DNA from 4 places in the Afipia dichlorophenoxyacetatis genome. Region 1 is predicted to be linked to each of the others. Evidence: predicted binding sites of a transcription regulator. Region 1 holds the regulator's gene; each other region holds the start of a gene.
What was found. Region 1 encodes LexA, which represses DNA repair genes until DNA is damaged. Its sites were predicted from a motif close to TGTTCNNNNTGTGTTCNG; they were not measured.
Positions count from the first base shown of each region.

Region 2: a site for LexA is predicted at 1,631-1,648, ahead of ACZ5C3_RS00740 (YifB family Mg chelatase-like AAA ATPase). Genes of this name have one in related genera too.
Region 3: a site for LexA is predicted at 1,025-1,042, ahead of ACZ5C3_RS27340 (helicase-related protein). Genes of this name have one in related genera too.
Region 4: a site for LexA is predicted at 1,159-1,176, ahead of ACZ5C3_RS26695 (DNA recombination protein RmuC). Genes of this name have one in related genera too.

Region 1 is NZ_AP029250.1:3,148,670-3,152,506, reverse strand. It holds gene ACZ5C3_RS14845 (sensor histidine kinase) at 1-177, shown strand, start outside; gene ACZ5C3_RS14840 (class I SAM-dependent methyltransferase) at 323-916, shown strand; gene ACZ5C3_RS14835 (DedA family protein) at 913-1,539, shown strand; gene lexA (transcriptional repressor LexA) at 1,806-2,516, shown strand; gene ACZ5C3_RS14825 (ComEC/Rec2 family competence protein) at 2,528-3,837, opposite strand, start outside.
Region 2 is NZ_AP029250.1:155,608-159,444, reverse strand. It holds gene ACZ5C3_RS00740 (YifB family Mg chelatase-like AAA ATPase) at 43-1,581, opposite strand; gene ACZ5C3_RS00735 (MBL fold metallo-hydrolase) at 1,706-2,674, opposite strand; gene ACZ5C3_RS00730 (hypothetical protein) at 2,814-3,653, opposite strand; gene gshB (glutathione synthase) at 3,768-3,837, opposite strand, start outside.
Region 3 is NZ_AP029250.1:5,834,537-5,838,373, reverse strand. It holds gene ACZ5C3_RS27345 (DUF3108 domain-containing protein) at 17-832, shown strand; gene ACZ5C3_RS27340 (helicase-related protein) at 1,140-3,837, shown strand, end outside.
Region 4 is NZ_AP029250.1:5,690,470-5,694,306, reverse strand. It holds gene fmt (methionyl-tRNA formyltransferase) at 1-450, opposite strand, end outside; gene def (peptide deformylase) at 519-1,034, opposite strand; gene ACZ5C3_RS26695 (DNA recombination protein RmuC) at 1,208-2,419, shown strand; gene ACZ5C3_RS26690 (pyrimidine 5'-nucleotidase) at 2,453-3,154, opposite strand; gene ACZ5C3_RS26685 (DUF1036 domain-containing protein) at 3,151-3,837, opposite strand, start outside.

The sequences.
Region 1 (3,837 bases):
CAGCGTATCTTCGAGCCATTCTATCGCCTGCATGGCTTCGATCGCGGTGCAGGCCTTGGCCTCAATCTTGTTCAGGAAATCGTACGGCTGCATGACGGCCAGATTGCCATGCTCGATGGTCCAGAAGGTGGAGCGCGTGTGCGAATAACCTTCCCGTCGACGCCACACGTTGCGTAGAGTCCGCACGACTGCGGCTCGCCATCGTCGATTGAAAATCTTGCGACACGCTGCGGGTCGCAATGTTCACACAACGTCCATCCCTCACACATTGCGCCATGCCGATCTCGGCATTTCGCTCTGACTGGATGGATGATTCTCCGACATGACGACACGCGATGTCCTTCTCTTCTTCCGCGCGCTGGCCTCGAATCCCCGGACTGTAGGAGCGATCGCTCCATCTGGTCCCAATCTCGCAAACCTCATCACGAGTGAAATTACTGCTGCATCCGGACCAGTTCTCGAGCTTGGTCCCGGGACTGGTATTTTCACCGACGCCCTGCTCGAACGTGGCGTGGAAGAATCCGATCTGACGCTGATCGAATACGGCTCCGATTTCATGAGGCTGCTTCAAATGCGCTTTCCGCGAGCACGCGTGCTCTGGATGGATGCCTCGTGGATCATCTCGCACGATCTGTTCAAAGATCAAACCTTCGGCGCCGTCGTCAGCGGGCTGCCGCTTCTCAACATGTCTCCGAAGAAGGTCATGGCCATTCTTACCGGTGCCTTCAGTAATCTGAAGCCCGGCGGTGCGTACTATCAATTCACGTATGGCATGCAGTGCCCGATCCCCAAGCCGCTTCTCAATCGCCTTGGCCTCAAAGCAACGTGCTTGGGCCGCGTGTTTCTCAACGTTCCGCCCGCCTCGGTCTATCGCATCACCCGCCGCAAACCTTCCAAATTGGCGCAGGGCTCATGACGATGGACCCTCACGCATTCGTATCGTTTATGGTCGCTGCCGGCCCTGTCGGCATTGTGGGAATAGCCATCGCGGAAAAGATCTTTCCGGTCATCCCATCGTATCTTGTGTTTGTATTGCTCGGCATGGCGGTCGCGCTGGGACATGGTGATTTGACGACGACCGTTGCCGCAGCCGCGATCGGTTCGACGATTGGCTCGCTGTGTTGGTATGGCCTCGGCTTCGCCCTGGGAGCAAAGCGCAGCGAATCTTTCGTCGCGCGCTTCGGTCGTTATCTTTTCTTGAAACCTGATTTCTATCCGCGTATGGCGGACGCCTATCGCCGCAATCACTTCTGGGTCACGGTTGTCGGGCAAACCATTCCTGCGGTACGTGTCTATCTGTCGATCCCAGCAGGCGTGATCAATCTTGCGATCACGCACTTCACCATCGCCATTCTGATCGGCAGCCTTGCCTGGAGCGGGCCGCTGTTGATCGCGGGCTACGTCCTGCAAGGACAAGGCTCCGATGTTGCGGCCTCCTCGGCATTTCTATTGATGACAGCTCTCGTTGTTCTGGAGTTCCTTGTCCTTTTCATTTGGCGCGTGTTCCGCACAACAAGGAATACTTCAGCATCCGCGTAAGCGACTCGCGTATAGACGCGTGAACCGGCGGGCCGCGAATCTCCCGGTGTCCTGCGGGCGATTCTGCCCATCACTGCCGCCAAAGGCGGTTCAGCACCTCCACAATGTCCCTTGTAAGATGGGTTCTTTACTTCGTTGACCTAAAATTAACGATTGCAGAACACATATGGAACATATAGTGTTCGTTCATGATTTGTTTCGAGTGACTCGCTTGAAATGAAGAACAACGAGCCACTCCGATCACGGGATATTTGGGGAGCATTCAGATGCTGACGCGCAAACAGTATGAGCTTTTGCGGTTCATCAATGAGCGGCTGAAAGAGGCCGGGGTTCCTCCCTCCTTCGACGAAATGAAGGATGCGCTGGATCTGCGTTCCAAGTCGGGCATCCATCGCCTGATCACGGCGCTGGAAGAGCGAGGCTTCATCCGGCGCCTCGCCAATCGCGCCCGCGCCATTGAAGTCATCAAGCTTCCTGAACTGGGCGCCAATGGCGGCGGCGGCGCACGACGCGGCTTCACGCCCAGCGTCATCGAGGGCAACCTCGGCAAGGTCCGCACCAGCACCCCATCGAGCGGCGAAGACGACACGAACTTTCCGGTGGCTGTGCCCGTCATGGGCCGTATCGCAGCAGGTACGCCCATTGAGGCGCTACAGACCCGCAGCCATACCATCAGCGTTCCGCCCGACATGCTTGGCACCGGCGAACACTATGCGCTGGAAGTTCGCGGAGACTCCATGGTGGAAGCAGGCATTCTCGACGGCGACACCGTGCTCATCCAACGCAACGAAAGCGCGGATACCGGTGACATCGTCGTGGCGCTGATCGATGAAGAAGAAGCCACGCTCAAGCGGTTCCGGCGCCGTGGCGCGTCGATCGCGCTGGAGCCAGCGAATGCGGCCTACGAGGTGCGCATCCTTCCGCCGAACCGAGTGCGCATCCAGGGCAAGCTGATCGGGCTTTACCGGAAATACTGAGCTGGATGGCGTCAGTCGTCCGGCCGCAGATCACTCTCGGCCGGAGTGGCGTCGACAGACGTAGGCCGTCCTGATGTTGGCCTTGAAGGGGCTTGAGTGTCTGATTCAACCTCTGGCACCGCAGGCGACCACGGGCGATCTGTGCCGCGCGGTTTTGCAGCAGTGATGCTGAAACCGTTTTGCGTTCTTTGGAGCGCAAGCGGTCCCTGCCGTTGCAGAATGTTCCGATCGAGCACCAGCGCCTTGCAGTCCTGCGGCGCCTGCCGCGTGGTCACAATGACGGCCGCCCGCGCACAATCATCTGCGAAAGCCTCCGGTGACTTAGTCAGAGCAACAAAGGCACCCTCACCCGTTTGAACGACGCAACCGGCTTCGTCGCACGACACGCCCTCCGCGGTCGAGGACTCGCCTGCGGTTCGCGCGTCGGCATCCGCCGTCAGCCACTCGCGGACGAGGAAGGCATCCTTGCGGGTTTGCATGAGATGGAGCTGTCCATCTTTGCCACGAACACCGACAGTATGACCATCGTTCGAGACAAGGATATCCGGCCGCGGCGCCATCACAGCACTGACGGACGCGAGTACCACAAGTGCTGCTCCAGCCCAGCGCAAGGGCGACCGCAGCAATCCCATCATGATGATGCCGGCGCTCATGACCAGCAACGGTCCGGTCCCGAATGCCGCCATGCGGCCGATGGCACCGGGAAGTGCGGCCACCCACTGCGACACGGTAATCATCCAGCCGATGCCAAAGTCCATGAGCCGCCAGAACACGCCGTCAAACCCGAATGGCATGGCGATCAGGCCAAGCAATCCGGCAGGCATGACCAATGCCGACACCACGGGCATCGCTGCGAGATTTGCCAGCACGCCATAGGGCGTGATGCGGTGAAAATGGAATGCCGCGTAAGGCATCGTCGCAAGTCCGGCGATGAACGACGCCAAGGCCAGCACCATCACCTCGCGCCCACCCCATAGCGCGGCACGTGCAACGCGTGAATTATCCGCCGCCGAGAAAAGCTTCGGCATGCCGATCTGCACCAGTGCGACAAGACCGAGGGTCGCGGCGAAAGACATTTGAAAGCTTGGATGAACAAGGGCTTCGGGCGCCGCAATGAGCACGATCATCGCGGCGACAGCGAGCGTCCGAAACGTCACGGCTCGGCGATCGACCATGATCGCGATCAGTACCACCGCCGTCATGAAGAACGATCGTTGTGTGGCAACTTCAGCGCCCGACAAGAGCAGATAGAATGCAGCGGCAATCAGCGCCGCGGCCGCAGACCATTTCTTGATAGGAAACGAGACGGTCAACGATGGAA
Region 2 (3,837 bases), 3.0 Mb from region 1:
CGAGCACGCTGCAAACGGGGCGGTTATTCGGAGACGGGGACACTAGGCGGCGCGTCGAATGTCTTCCGCCAGTGCGCGATAGGAGAGCGCTTCGGCGAGGTGAAGCCGTCCGATCGTTTCCGCGCCGTCCAGATCCGCCAGAGTGCGAGCGACGCGAAGGACGCGATGATATCCGCGCGCCGAAAGGCGCATAGTCTCGGCTGCATCACGCAGCAGTTTCTGTCCTTGGGCATCGGGCTTGGCGATATCCTCAAGCACTGCGGCGGGCGCCTCGGCATTGGTACGGACCTGAGGCAGTCCCATGCCGGCATACCGAGCCAACTGGATGGCGCGGGCCGCGGCGACACGTGCTGCAACTTCGGCAGATCCTTCTGACGGCGGCGGTAGGATGAGATCGCTCGCAGTAACGGCGGGCACCTCGATGCGCAGATCAATACGATCCATCAACGGGCCGGAAATCCGTCCCTGGTAATCGGCGCTGCAGCGATCGATTTTACCCCGTTTGCAGGAATAGCCTGGGTCATAGGCACTCCCGCAGCGACACGGATTCATGGCCGCCACCAGCATGAAACGCGCGGGATATGTCACGCGATGATTAGCGCGCGATACGGCGACTTCACCATTTTCCAATGGCTGCCGCAGCGAATCCAGCACTCGTGCGTCGAACTCCGGCAACTCGTCGAGAAACAACACGCCCTGATGCGCCAGCGAAATCTCGCCCGGTTTCGCGCGCATGCCGCCTCCGGTGAGCGCCGCCATACTGGCCGAATGGTGTGGTGCCCGGAACGGACGGTGTGCAGTCAACGCTCCGCCCTCAAGCTCGCCTGCGACGGAGGCGATCATGGAGACCTCGAGCAACTCGGAGGGTGACAGCGGTGGCAGGATTGACGGTAACCGCGCCGCCAGCATGGATTTGCCCGATCCTGGCGAGCCGATCATCAACAGGTGATGACCGCCCGCGGCGGCAATTTCCAGGGCCCGTTTGGCGCTTTCCTGTCCCTTGATGTCGCGAAGATCGAGCAGGCTCGTTTGTTGCTCCGCGATTTTCGGCTGGGGACGTGACAGGACTTGCGTGCCTTTAAAATGATTGGCGAGCTGGATCAGCGATGACGCGGCGATAATTTGCAGATCCGGGCTGGCCCAGGCCGCCTCGGGGCCGCAAGCTGCTGGACAGATCAATCCTTCATCGCGCCCGTTGGCACCGATCGCAGCAGGCAGTACGCCCGCAACCGGTGCGATCGAGCCATCGAGGCCGAGTTCGCCAAGCACGGTAAAATTTGACAGAGCGTCCTGCGGGATGGCGCCGATCGCTGCCATCAGCCCGAGTGCGATCGGCAAATCGTAGTGACTGCCCTCTTTGGGCAAATCGGCGGGAGCGAGGTTGACGGTAATGCGCCGCGCAGGAAGCGCCAAGCCAGAGGCGATCAATGCAGAGCGGACCCGTTCGCGGGCTTCGGACACCGCCTTGTCTGGAAGACCGACGATCGCGAAGGCAGGGAGTCCGGGCGCCACCTGGACCTGCACGTCCACCGCACGGGCCTCGATGCCCTCAAATGCCACTGTGGAAACGTGCTGAACCATGATCCCTCGCGCCCTGCGCGAAACCGTAGCAAAGGTTCAACCGTCTGACAAGAACATTTAGGGAACGGATAGTTGGTAATACTGACGCGGCAGCGGCTGACTCACCACCGCGTCAGCAGCGAGATCAAAGCTGCATGACCATGGGCTCCGCGATGTAGCGGAAGCCATCGCCGGCTTTGACGACGTGCCCGTATCCCGGCCATGCGAAGTGATAGGACATCACGGCGATCTTGTTGGCAGCGAGCATGTCGAGCATTTTCACCCGGCTGGCAGCGGCCATCTTCGGGTCGGAGTCGTAAGCGAATTCCATTCGCGGTTTCTCGAGCAACAGCACCTGGTGATGTGCGAGATCGCCGAGGAATGCGAATGATTGACCGCCAGACTGAATCATAAATATGTGGTGGCCGAAGGTGTGTCCCGGCGCGGAAAGTGCCGTTACGCCTGGCAAGAACTCTTCGTTGTCTTTGAAAAAGACGATGCGGTCGCGCACTGGCAGCAGATTTTTGCGGGCATGGATGATGAAGTCCTTGAGCGCGCTATCCTGCTTTGTCTCGTCGGTCCAGAACTCCAGATCAGTCTGGCTGATATAGACCTGCGCATTTGGAAATAGCGGCTTGCCACTCTCATCGATAATACCGCCGATGTGATCGATGTGGGCGTGCGAGCACACGACAGCGTCGATGTCTTCTGCTTTGAGGCCGGATTCGGCGATGCTCTTCTGCAGTCGGCCTGTCGTCGGCCCAAACAGTTTCGACGTACCCATGCCGGTGTCGAACAGAACGATCTTGTCGCCGAAATTTACGATCGGCACGTTCTGCTCCAGCACGACGTTGCTGGGGCTGAGGAAATTGTCGCTCAGCAGCTTTTGCACATCTTCCTTTGGTACGCCGATAAAAGTGCCGGAGGGATCACCCAGAGGCAGTGGGCCGTCCGACACGATAGTCACTTCCGCGTCGCCGAGTTTGAAGCGGTGGAAATAGGGAGCTTGCGTGCCGAGCTTGGGCGCGCGCGGATGAGCATTGCTGCTGATGAGTGTGGCGCCGAGACCGGCACCGAGCGCAAGGAGAGATCGTCGCGAAACATCAAGTGTCATGCGTTCCTCCGTTGTCATGTTTTTTGTTGCCGCCGCTCGCTGTGAGGCGGCAGCAAGATGCTGCGCCTGGACGCCGCAACTGGCAAGTATTCAACGAAGGAATTGATCAGTCTCGTGTGTCACGAGCTCGCAGCTGGTGTCACGCAGATGCTGGCGTGCGTGCGGCGCGATGGCCCGGCGCCAGCGTCACGGTCTCGTCGTGCACGGTTTCGATCTTCGGGCGAATGCGAAGTCCAAACACACGGGAGAAGCGCATGATCTCGAGATCAAAGTCCGCCGTTGTGATCGCCGATGGGACCGATGATTTCGGTGCATGAAGTCTGTCCCAAAGACCGATATTTGCGAACTGCGCAAGCTCGGTGAGGCGCAGATTGCCGATGGTGCCGTCGAAGTTCAGCAAATGCCGCGCGCGATCATTCATCATCACGATCCAGCCGTCGATGGTGTGCCCGGCATCGTTCGTAATGGGGTAAGCCACAACCATCGCGTCGGACGCAGTGCGGAAGAGATGATCGTAGACTTCCATCTGATGATTGATGAGTTCGGAGTACATCATCAGGATCACACCGCCGCCTGCGATCGGGATCGGCAGCACAAGCCGCTGCCAGAGTTCGCCGTTCTCTGATCGGGTCCCGGTAAAGCGGATGAAAGCTGGCGTCATGCGCTTGGCGACCTGACGGTAAACCTCGGCAAACTCGCGTTTGAGCGGACTGGGATTGTCCGAGAGCAGTGTGCCCGGAACGCTTTCGCTGTAGGCCGCCTGAAGCGCCTCTCCCACATAGATGTAGGAAAAATCGTCTCCTACACTGAGAAGATGCGTGGAGTTCGCGCGCAGCTGATAACTGCATTCCTCGGTGAGGCGTTGGAGCGTTAAGCTATTGGTATCATTGAGAGTTTTCCATTTCGCCCACAGGAATTCCATCGGAGCTGTTGTCAACTCGCGCGGAATCGATGAGCCGTTGAAAACCTCAATCGCCATAAGCTTGCCGCTCCGGTCATGCTGCGGTCAGTTCAGAGCGCAGAATTCAGGCCGTCAAACATATTGGCGCAAGGTGGTCAGCAATTGATTAAGCACCACCATGAAAGGCGGGAATTACGCACGCTTGGCCGCGATGGTGTCCCAGATCTTCGCCGCGACATCAGGGCCACCGAGACGAGCTACG
Region 3 (3,837 bases), 2.7 Mb from region 1:
CCGCCCGCTTGGCGCCATGGCGCATGCTTTTAGCGCGCTGTTCACCTTCGCAGCATTTGGACTTCTGGCCGCTCCCGCGGTGGCCCAGGGTCGGCTGGACGCGAAATACGAGGCTTCTCTCGCTGGGATCACCATCGGCAAAGGCGGCTGGATCGTCGATGTTGCCGACGATCAGTATGCCGCGGCCGTCAGCGGCGCCACTACCGGCCTGATGAAGTCAATTGGCGGTGGCAGCGGAACCGGCACGAGCCAAGGCCGGATCGTCAACGGCCAACTGTCGCCGCTGAGCTATCTGTCGACCATCAACTACGGCAAAAAGGCCGAGATTATCCGTATCGTCCTGGCTGCCGGCAGCGTGAAGGAAACGTCGATCGAGCCTGAGCCGCCGGTGACGCCTGACCGGATCCCGGTCACTGATGCTCAACGCCGCAATGTCTTTGACCCGATGACCGGTTCGCTGCTGCGTGTGGCCGGGACAGGCGATCCGCTGACCCCTGAGGCCTGCCGGAGGACGATCCCGGTGTTCGACGGCCGTATGCGCTACGATCTCAGCCTTGATTACAAGCGTATGGAGATGGTCAAGGCCGAAAAGGGCTACAAAGGTCCTGCAGTGGTGTGTGCAGTTTATTTCACGCCGATCGCGGGCTACGTGCCGGATCGTGCCTCCATCAAATACGTGGCCGCTCAGCGCGGCATGGAAATCTGGTTCGCGCCGATCGCAGGAACGCGCGTCCTTGTTCCATTCAAGATCGTGATCCCGACCCCAATCGGCACTGGGGTAATCGAGGCGACGGAATTCATTTCGGTCCAAAAAACTGCAAGGACGAACTAGCAGATTCCGGTTCTGAATCATGTTGACTCTTCGGCCAATCCGATTCGACTCCGGCATTAAGAGATTCACCGCAAAGCCGACTGCCTATGGGATGCGTCAGGACTTGATGTAGTGCCGCTAAAGGATAAGGTGCGCGACATATTGCGGTGAACGAAGCCGAACATCATAGGAGTCAGCGATTCGGGCTTCTTTCGTTCCGGACTCGTTCCATATCTTAAGGCGCAGCGTCAAAAACGTTGCATTGTGAGACACTTCCAGAAGCTTGCTGCGGCGTTCCGCGTCGTGTGCGTTGTGCGGACCCGTCCTAATGTCCCTGTCCACTTCAGTGCCGTTGTTTGTAAATGACCGGGCCCCCGGTGCCGGCGTCACCGCGGTCCTTGGCCCCACCAACACCGGCAAGACCCATCTCGCGATCGAGCGGATGCTGGCGCATTCGTCCGGTATCATCGGCTTGCCGCTGCGCCTGCTGGCGCGTGAGGTTTACAACAAGCTTGTCGCGCGTGCGGGTGTTGAAGCGGTCGCCCTCATCACCGGTGAGGAAAAGATCAAGCCGCCCAGGCCGCGTTTCTGGGTGTCCACGGTCGAGGCGATGCCGCGGGATATCGACGTGTCGTTTCTCGCGGTCGACGAAATCCAAATCGCGGCCGATCTCGAGCGCGGCCACGTTTTTACCGACAAGATCCTGAATCGGCGCGGGCGCGATGAAACGCTATTGCTCGGCGCGGCTACCATGCGGCCGATCATCGAGCGATTGTTGCCGGGGGCAAACATCGTCACCCGGCCGCGCCTGTCGCAGCTTGAATTCGCCGGCGACCGCAAAATCACGCGCCAGCCCCGCCGTACCGCGATCGTCGCATTTTCTGCCGACGAAGTTTATGCGATCGCCGAGCTGATCCGGCGCCAGCATGGCGGTGCTGCAGTGGTGCTGGGTTCGCTGTCCCCGCGGACTCGAAATGCCCAGGTTGAGCTGTTTCAATCCGGCGATGTCGATTACCTCGTCGCCACCGACGCGGTCGGCATGGGGCTCAATCTCGATGTCGACCATGTCGCCTTCGCATCTGACCGCAAATATGATGGCTATCAGTTTCGGCGCCTGAATCCGGCGGAATTTGCCCAAATTGCGGGCCGCGCCGGCCGTGCGACGCGCAATGGCACCTTCGGTACCACAGGGCGGTGTGCGCCATTCGAGCCCGAGCTGATCAATGCGCTGCAGAACCACACGTTTGACAACGTGAAAATGCTCCAGTGGCGAAATTCGAAGCTCGATTTCTCGTCGCTCGGGGCGCTGCAGGTCTCGCTGTCGCTGACGCCCAGCCACGAAGCGCTGAGCCGTGCGCCGATCGCAGAAGACATCCGGGTGCTCGACCATGCCGCCCGCGACGAGGACGTGCGCGACCTGGCGCGAACCCCTGGGGCAGTGGAACGCCTGTGGGATGCCTGCCTCGTTCCAGATTATAGAAAGCTGTCACCTGCCGCTCACGCTGAACTGGTAACGACCTTGTTCGGGTTTTTGATGCGGAAGGGCAAAATCCCGGATGACTGGTTTGCCGCCCAGATCGCGCAAACCGACCGAACCGACGGGGATATCGACACATTATCGGCCCGAATTGCCCAGATACGAACCTGGACATTCGCCGCAAATCGCCCGGATTGGCTGGCGGACCCTGAACATTGGCAGGGAATTGCACGCGGCGTCGAAGATAAATTGTCAGATGCACTGCATGAAAAGCTAACTGAGCGTTTCGTTGACCGCCGGACCAGTGTATTGATGCGCCGCTTGCGGGAAAACACGATGCTGAACACTGAGATTGGTAAGACCGGCGAAGTCATTGTAGAGGGCCATGTGATCGGCCGCCTCGACGGGTTCATGTTTGCGCCTGAGTCTGCCGAAGCCGGATCCGATGCCAAGGCCTTGCAGGCGACAGCGCTTAAGGCGCTGGCCGGCGAGATCGATGCACGCGCCGAAAAATTGTCCAATGCGCCGGATGAACAGTTTGTGCTGGCATCCGATGGAACGTTGCGCTGGACCGGCGATGCTGTTGCCAAGCTCGTCGCTGCTGACAGCACACTCAATCCGCGTATTCGCATTATCGCGGATGAGCGGCTGACAGGAGCGGCCCGCGACGGTGTGCAGAACCGTCTCGACCTCTGGCTCAAGACACATATCGAAAAAATCTTGGGACCGTTGTTCGAACTGTCGAAAGCGGAAGACATTACCGGCATCGCACGCGGTATTGCATTCCAGCTTGTCGAAGCTCTCGGTGTTCTGGAGCGTCCCAAGATTGCCGCCGAGATGAAAGATCTCGATCAGCCGTCACGTGCCTCGCTGCGCAAGTACGGTGTGCGTTTTGGCGCGTATCACATCTTCCTGCCGAATTTGCTGAAGCCTGCTGCGCGCGGCCTGGCGTCCCTGTTGTGGGCCTTGAAGCACGACAACACCGATTGGTCGGCATTGACCGGTGCACAGCACCTTGCGTCGAGTGGACGCACGTCGTTTCCCGCCGACAAGGCGCTCAATCAGGAAGCCTATCGGACGCTCGGCTACAAGCTTTGCGGTGAACGCGCCGTCCGTGTCGATATTCTTGAACGGCTTGCTGATCTGATCCGGCCGGCACTGTCGTGGCGCCCTGGTTCATCGGGTGAAAAGCCTGCCGGCGCATTTGATGGGCGTTCGTTCACCGCCACTCAAGCGATGACTTCATTGACCGGATCGGCGGGCGAAGATTTCGCGTCGATCTTGCGGGCATTGGGGTACCGCATGGAGAAGCGGCCGCCGCTGCCGGTTGTTGCTCCGCCTGCGGAAGCAACTGCCACTGAGGCTGCGCCTGCCGAATCTACAGCCGCGGAAGCCTCGAATGACGCTGCTGTTGCATCGGAAGCGATTGCTTCCGAGGCTGGCGCTGTAGCTGCGACCGAGGAAAGCGCGGCTGTTACCGACGAGACTGAAGTCCCGGTTGAGGCGCCTGTTGAAACCACGGCTTCCCGCTTGCCGGGCGTGGATTTCG
Region 4 (3,837 bases), 2.5 Mb from region 1:
GGCGACGTCGCCGGTGTCGAGCCCGATATCCATCTTCATGACCATGACGCCGCTTTCCGCGTCACCGGCCATGATGGCGCGGTTGATCGGGGCAGCGCCGCGCCAGCGTGGCAACAGCGACGCATGCAGGTTGAAACAACCAAGCGGCACGGCATCGAGAATGTTCCGCGGCAGGATCATGCCGTAGGCGACCACAACTGCAGCATCGGCATCGTGAGCACGGAATTCCGCCTCGGCCTCGGGTGTTTTCAAGGTCTTCGGCGTCAGCACGGGGATGCCGAGCCGCCGCGCTTCAACCTCGACCGGCGTCGCCTGTAATTTCATGCCGCGGCCGGCGGGCTTCGGCGCGCGCGTGTACACGGCGACGATCTCATGACCGTGGTCCGCCAGCGCCAACAATGTCGGCACCGCGAAATCCGGCGTGCCCATGAAAATCAGACGAAGCGGCATGCGATCGGCCAATACATTTCAGGCATGATCTCGCTGGAAAACCGAAGGATCGATTTTCTGGATCACGCTTATTTCGCCGCGAACTTGGCGGCCTTGGTGAACTTTTTCATCACGCGGTCGCGCTTGAGCTTGGACAGATAATCCACGAACAGAACGCCGTTGAGGTGGTCGATCTCGTGCTGGATGCAGGTGGCGTAGAGCTCCTCGGCGTCTTCTTCATGAATCTTGCCATCAAGATCCATGAAGCGCACCCGCACCTTGGCCGGCCGCTCGACCTCTTCGTAATATTCGGGGATCGAGAGGCAGCCCTCCTCGTAAACCGACAATTCTTCGGATGAGGACAGGATTTCAGGATTGATGAAGACGCGCGGTTCCTTTTCCCCCTCCTTCTTGGAGAGGTCCATGGTGATGAGCCGCAGCGGAACCGCCACCTGGATGGCGGCCAGACCGATGCCGGGCGCGTCATACATGGTTTCCAGCATGTCGTCGGCGAGCGCGCGGATGTCCGGCGTGATCGCTTTGACAGGTTCAGAGACGAGCCGCAGACGCTTGTCCGGCAAGCTGATGATTTCACGAATAGCCATGCTGCGCGATGTAATGGGAGCGCCTGCCGGGGTCAAATCCTTGTTTCGCGAAGCGTTTGCGGAGGTGTAGGCGCGCCGTTAACCCGCGGTTAACCATAAAAATAAGGGCTTTGTTAACCATAAATGTTCTCTATTCGTTCGCTGGAGTTGCCGAATCGCGCTAAAAGGTCGCCATGAACGACATTCTTTTCATGCTCGGCGATATGCCGGTTCGTACTGGGGCTGCCCTCATCGTCTTCGGTGTGCTGGCGCTTCTGCTGCTTGTGGTTATTGCCATCGTCATTGCGCGCTCCGGCCGGAAGGGCGCGGAGACGGCGATGGCGCAGGCCATTCGCGCCAACGAGCTGGAAGAACGTCTCAGCCAGATGGTGCGGTTGCAGAGTGAGGCCGCAGGCCGTGTCGATGCCATGGGGCAGGCGCTGGCCGGCCGGCAGGCCGAGATGGCGCGCGCGGTCAGCGAGCGGCTCGACTCCGTGACCCACAAGGTCGGTCAGTCCATGGAGCAGACCACGCGCAACACCATGGACTCGCTGCGTGTGCTGCACGAACGTCTCGGCATCATCGACAACGCGCACAAGAATCTCACCGATCTGACAACGCAAGTGACGACGTTGCGTGACGTGCTTGCCAACAAGCAGGCGCGCGGCGCGTTCGGTCAGGCGCGGATGGAAGCCATCGTGCAGGACGGGATGCCGAAGGGCAGCTACGAATTCCAGCATACCCTGTCGACGGGGAAGCGGCCGGACTGTGTGGTGTATCTGCCGGACCAGCGGCCATTGTGCATCGATGCGAAATTCCCGCTGGAAGCTGTGACAGCGCTCCGCGATGCCAGAAGCGACGAAGAGCGGAAATACGCCACGCAACGGCTGCGTCAGGACGTGATGAAGCACGTCACCGACATCGCCGACAAATATCTCATTCCCGGCGAAACGCAGGATACGGCATTGATGTTCGTGCCCTCGGAATCGGTTTATGCGGAAATCCACGATGGCTTCGACGACATCATCCAGAAGGCTTATCGCGCGCGCGTGGTGCTGGTGTCGCCGTCACTTCTGATGCTTGCCATTCAAGTGATGCAGCAGATTTTGAAAGACGCGCGCATGCGCGATGCCGCCGACCAGATCCGCACCGAAGTGGTCAACATGATGGGTGATGTCGAGCGTCTGCGTGACCGCGTCAGCAAGCTCGGCAGCCACTTTGATCAGGTCAATGAAGATGTTCGGCAGGTGCTGATCTCGGTCAACAAGATCGGCAAGCGCGCGGCCAAGATCGAGGAACTCGATTTCGATAAACCCGCCGATCAAGGCGATGCACCACAGGCGATCCCGCCCGCGAGCGATCTGTTTCAGTCACGCGCGCCACGGAAGCTGCAAGCCGGCGAATGAAGAGCAGGTTATCTGCTTGTGGGGTGCTGCGCCTCAGCGCTTCGCTTCGAGAGTTCCCAGGAAACCCGTCAAATCGTCCGTGATGTGATCGACGTAGGCTGCGTCACGGCCCTCAAGCTCCCAATCCTCGCGCACGACATTCTTGGTGCCGTCGGGCACCACGAGAACGGTGGTCATGCCGAGATCGTGCGGTGTCACCAGATTGCGGGCGAGATCTTCGAACATAGCTGCCTTTTCGGGATCGACGCCATGCAGCTTGAGAAAGCGCAGATAAGTTTGCCGCGCGGGCTTGGGCTCAAGTTCGGCAGCAACGATATCGAACACGTCTTCGAAATGCCTGTCGATGCCAAGCCGTTCCAGCACCTTGCCGGCATGGGCGCGTGACCCGTTGGTGAGGATCAGCTTGCGGCCCGGAAGTTTCTCGATCGCCGACCCCATGGCCGGATTGGGTTCGAGTGGGGAGTGATCAATCTCGTGGACATATGCGAGAAAGTCGTCGGCGCGCAGGCCGTGCTCGGTCATCATGCCACGCATCGTGGTGCCGTAGCGACGGTAATAATCCTTTTGGATCTTGAACGCTTCGTCCTTTGAGACATTCAAGAAGTTCGCGACGAAGTCGCGGATACGGACATCGACCTGCTGCCATAAATTCACGTGATGCGGGTACAGCGTGTTGTCGAGATCAAACACCCAGGTCTCGATATGGGTGAAAGACCGCTTGGCTCTTTGAATCATGGCATCCCAAATCGTAGCGTCTTGCCGGCGGTCGGGCCGATATCTACCTGCCCATAGCCGCTGGAGTTCAGGCCGCGCGCGCCGCAATCGCTTTCGGCGGTGAATTCGAATTGCGTCTCGCGCGTACAGAGCGTGGTTGTTCCGCCCCAGTTCAGCGGACGGCCGTTGAGCTTGATAGTGCGTCCATCGGTATCGACGGCCTCAGCGAAACTATACACCTTCCGCGGTTGCCCCGTGACGTCGGGATGCACGCACTTACTAGGCTCGATGCGATACCAGCCGCGATTGGTAATCGCCTTGCCGTCATCGGTGCCGATCGAAGCCATGATTCGGTAAGAGGTGTCGTTGCACCAGGTCAATCCCGTGGCTGACGGCGATTCAACGGCCGCAATCATGGTGTCGAAGAAGTTCGCTGCCTGTGGGGCGTCCGCGGCGAGGCCCCGCGCTTTTAAAAATGCGGACAGCGCATTTTGCGTCTTTGGCCCATCCACGCCGTCGATCGGCGCCGCGTCATAACCGGCAATCACCAGTAGGCGCTGGATTGCGGCGAGCCGTGCCTGTTCATCATCGTATTCGGAATCTTCGGCGAGATAAGCCACCTGGTTGCCGTCGTCGTCGATACTGGGCTTGATTTCTGTAAACGGCACGGCGCTCTGACCACCGCGACACTGCCGCGCGGCTGC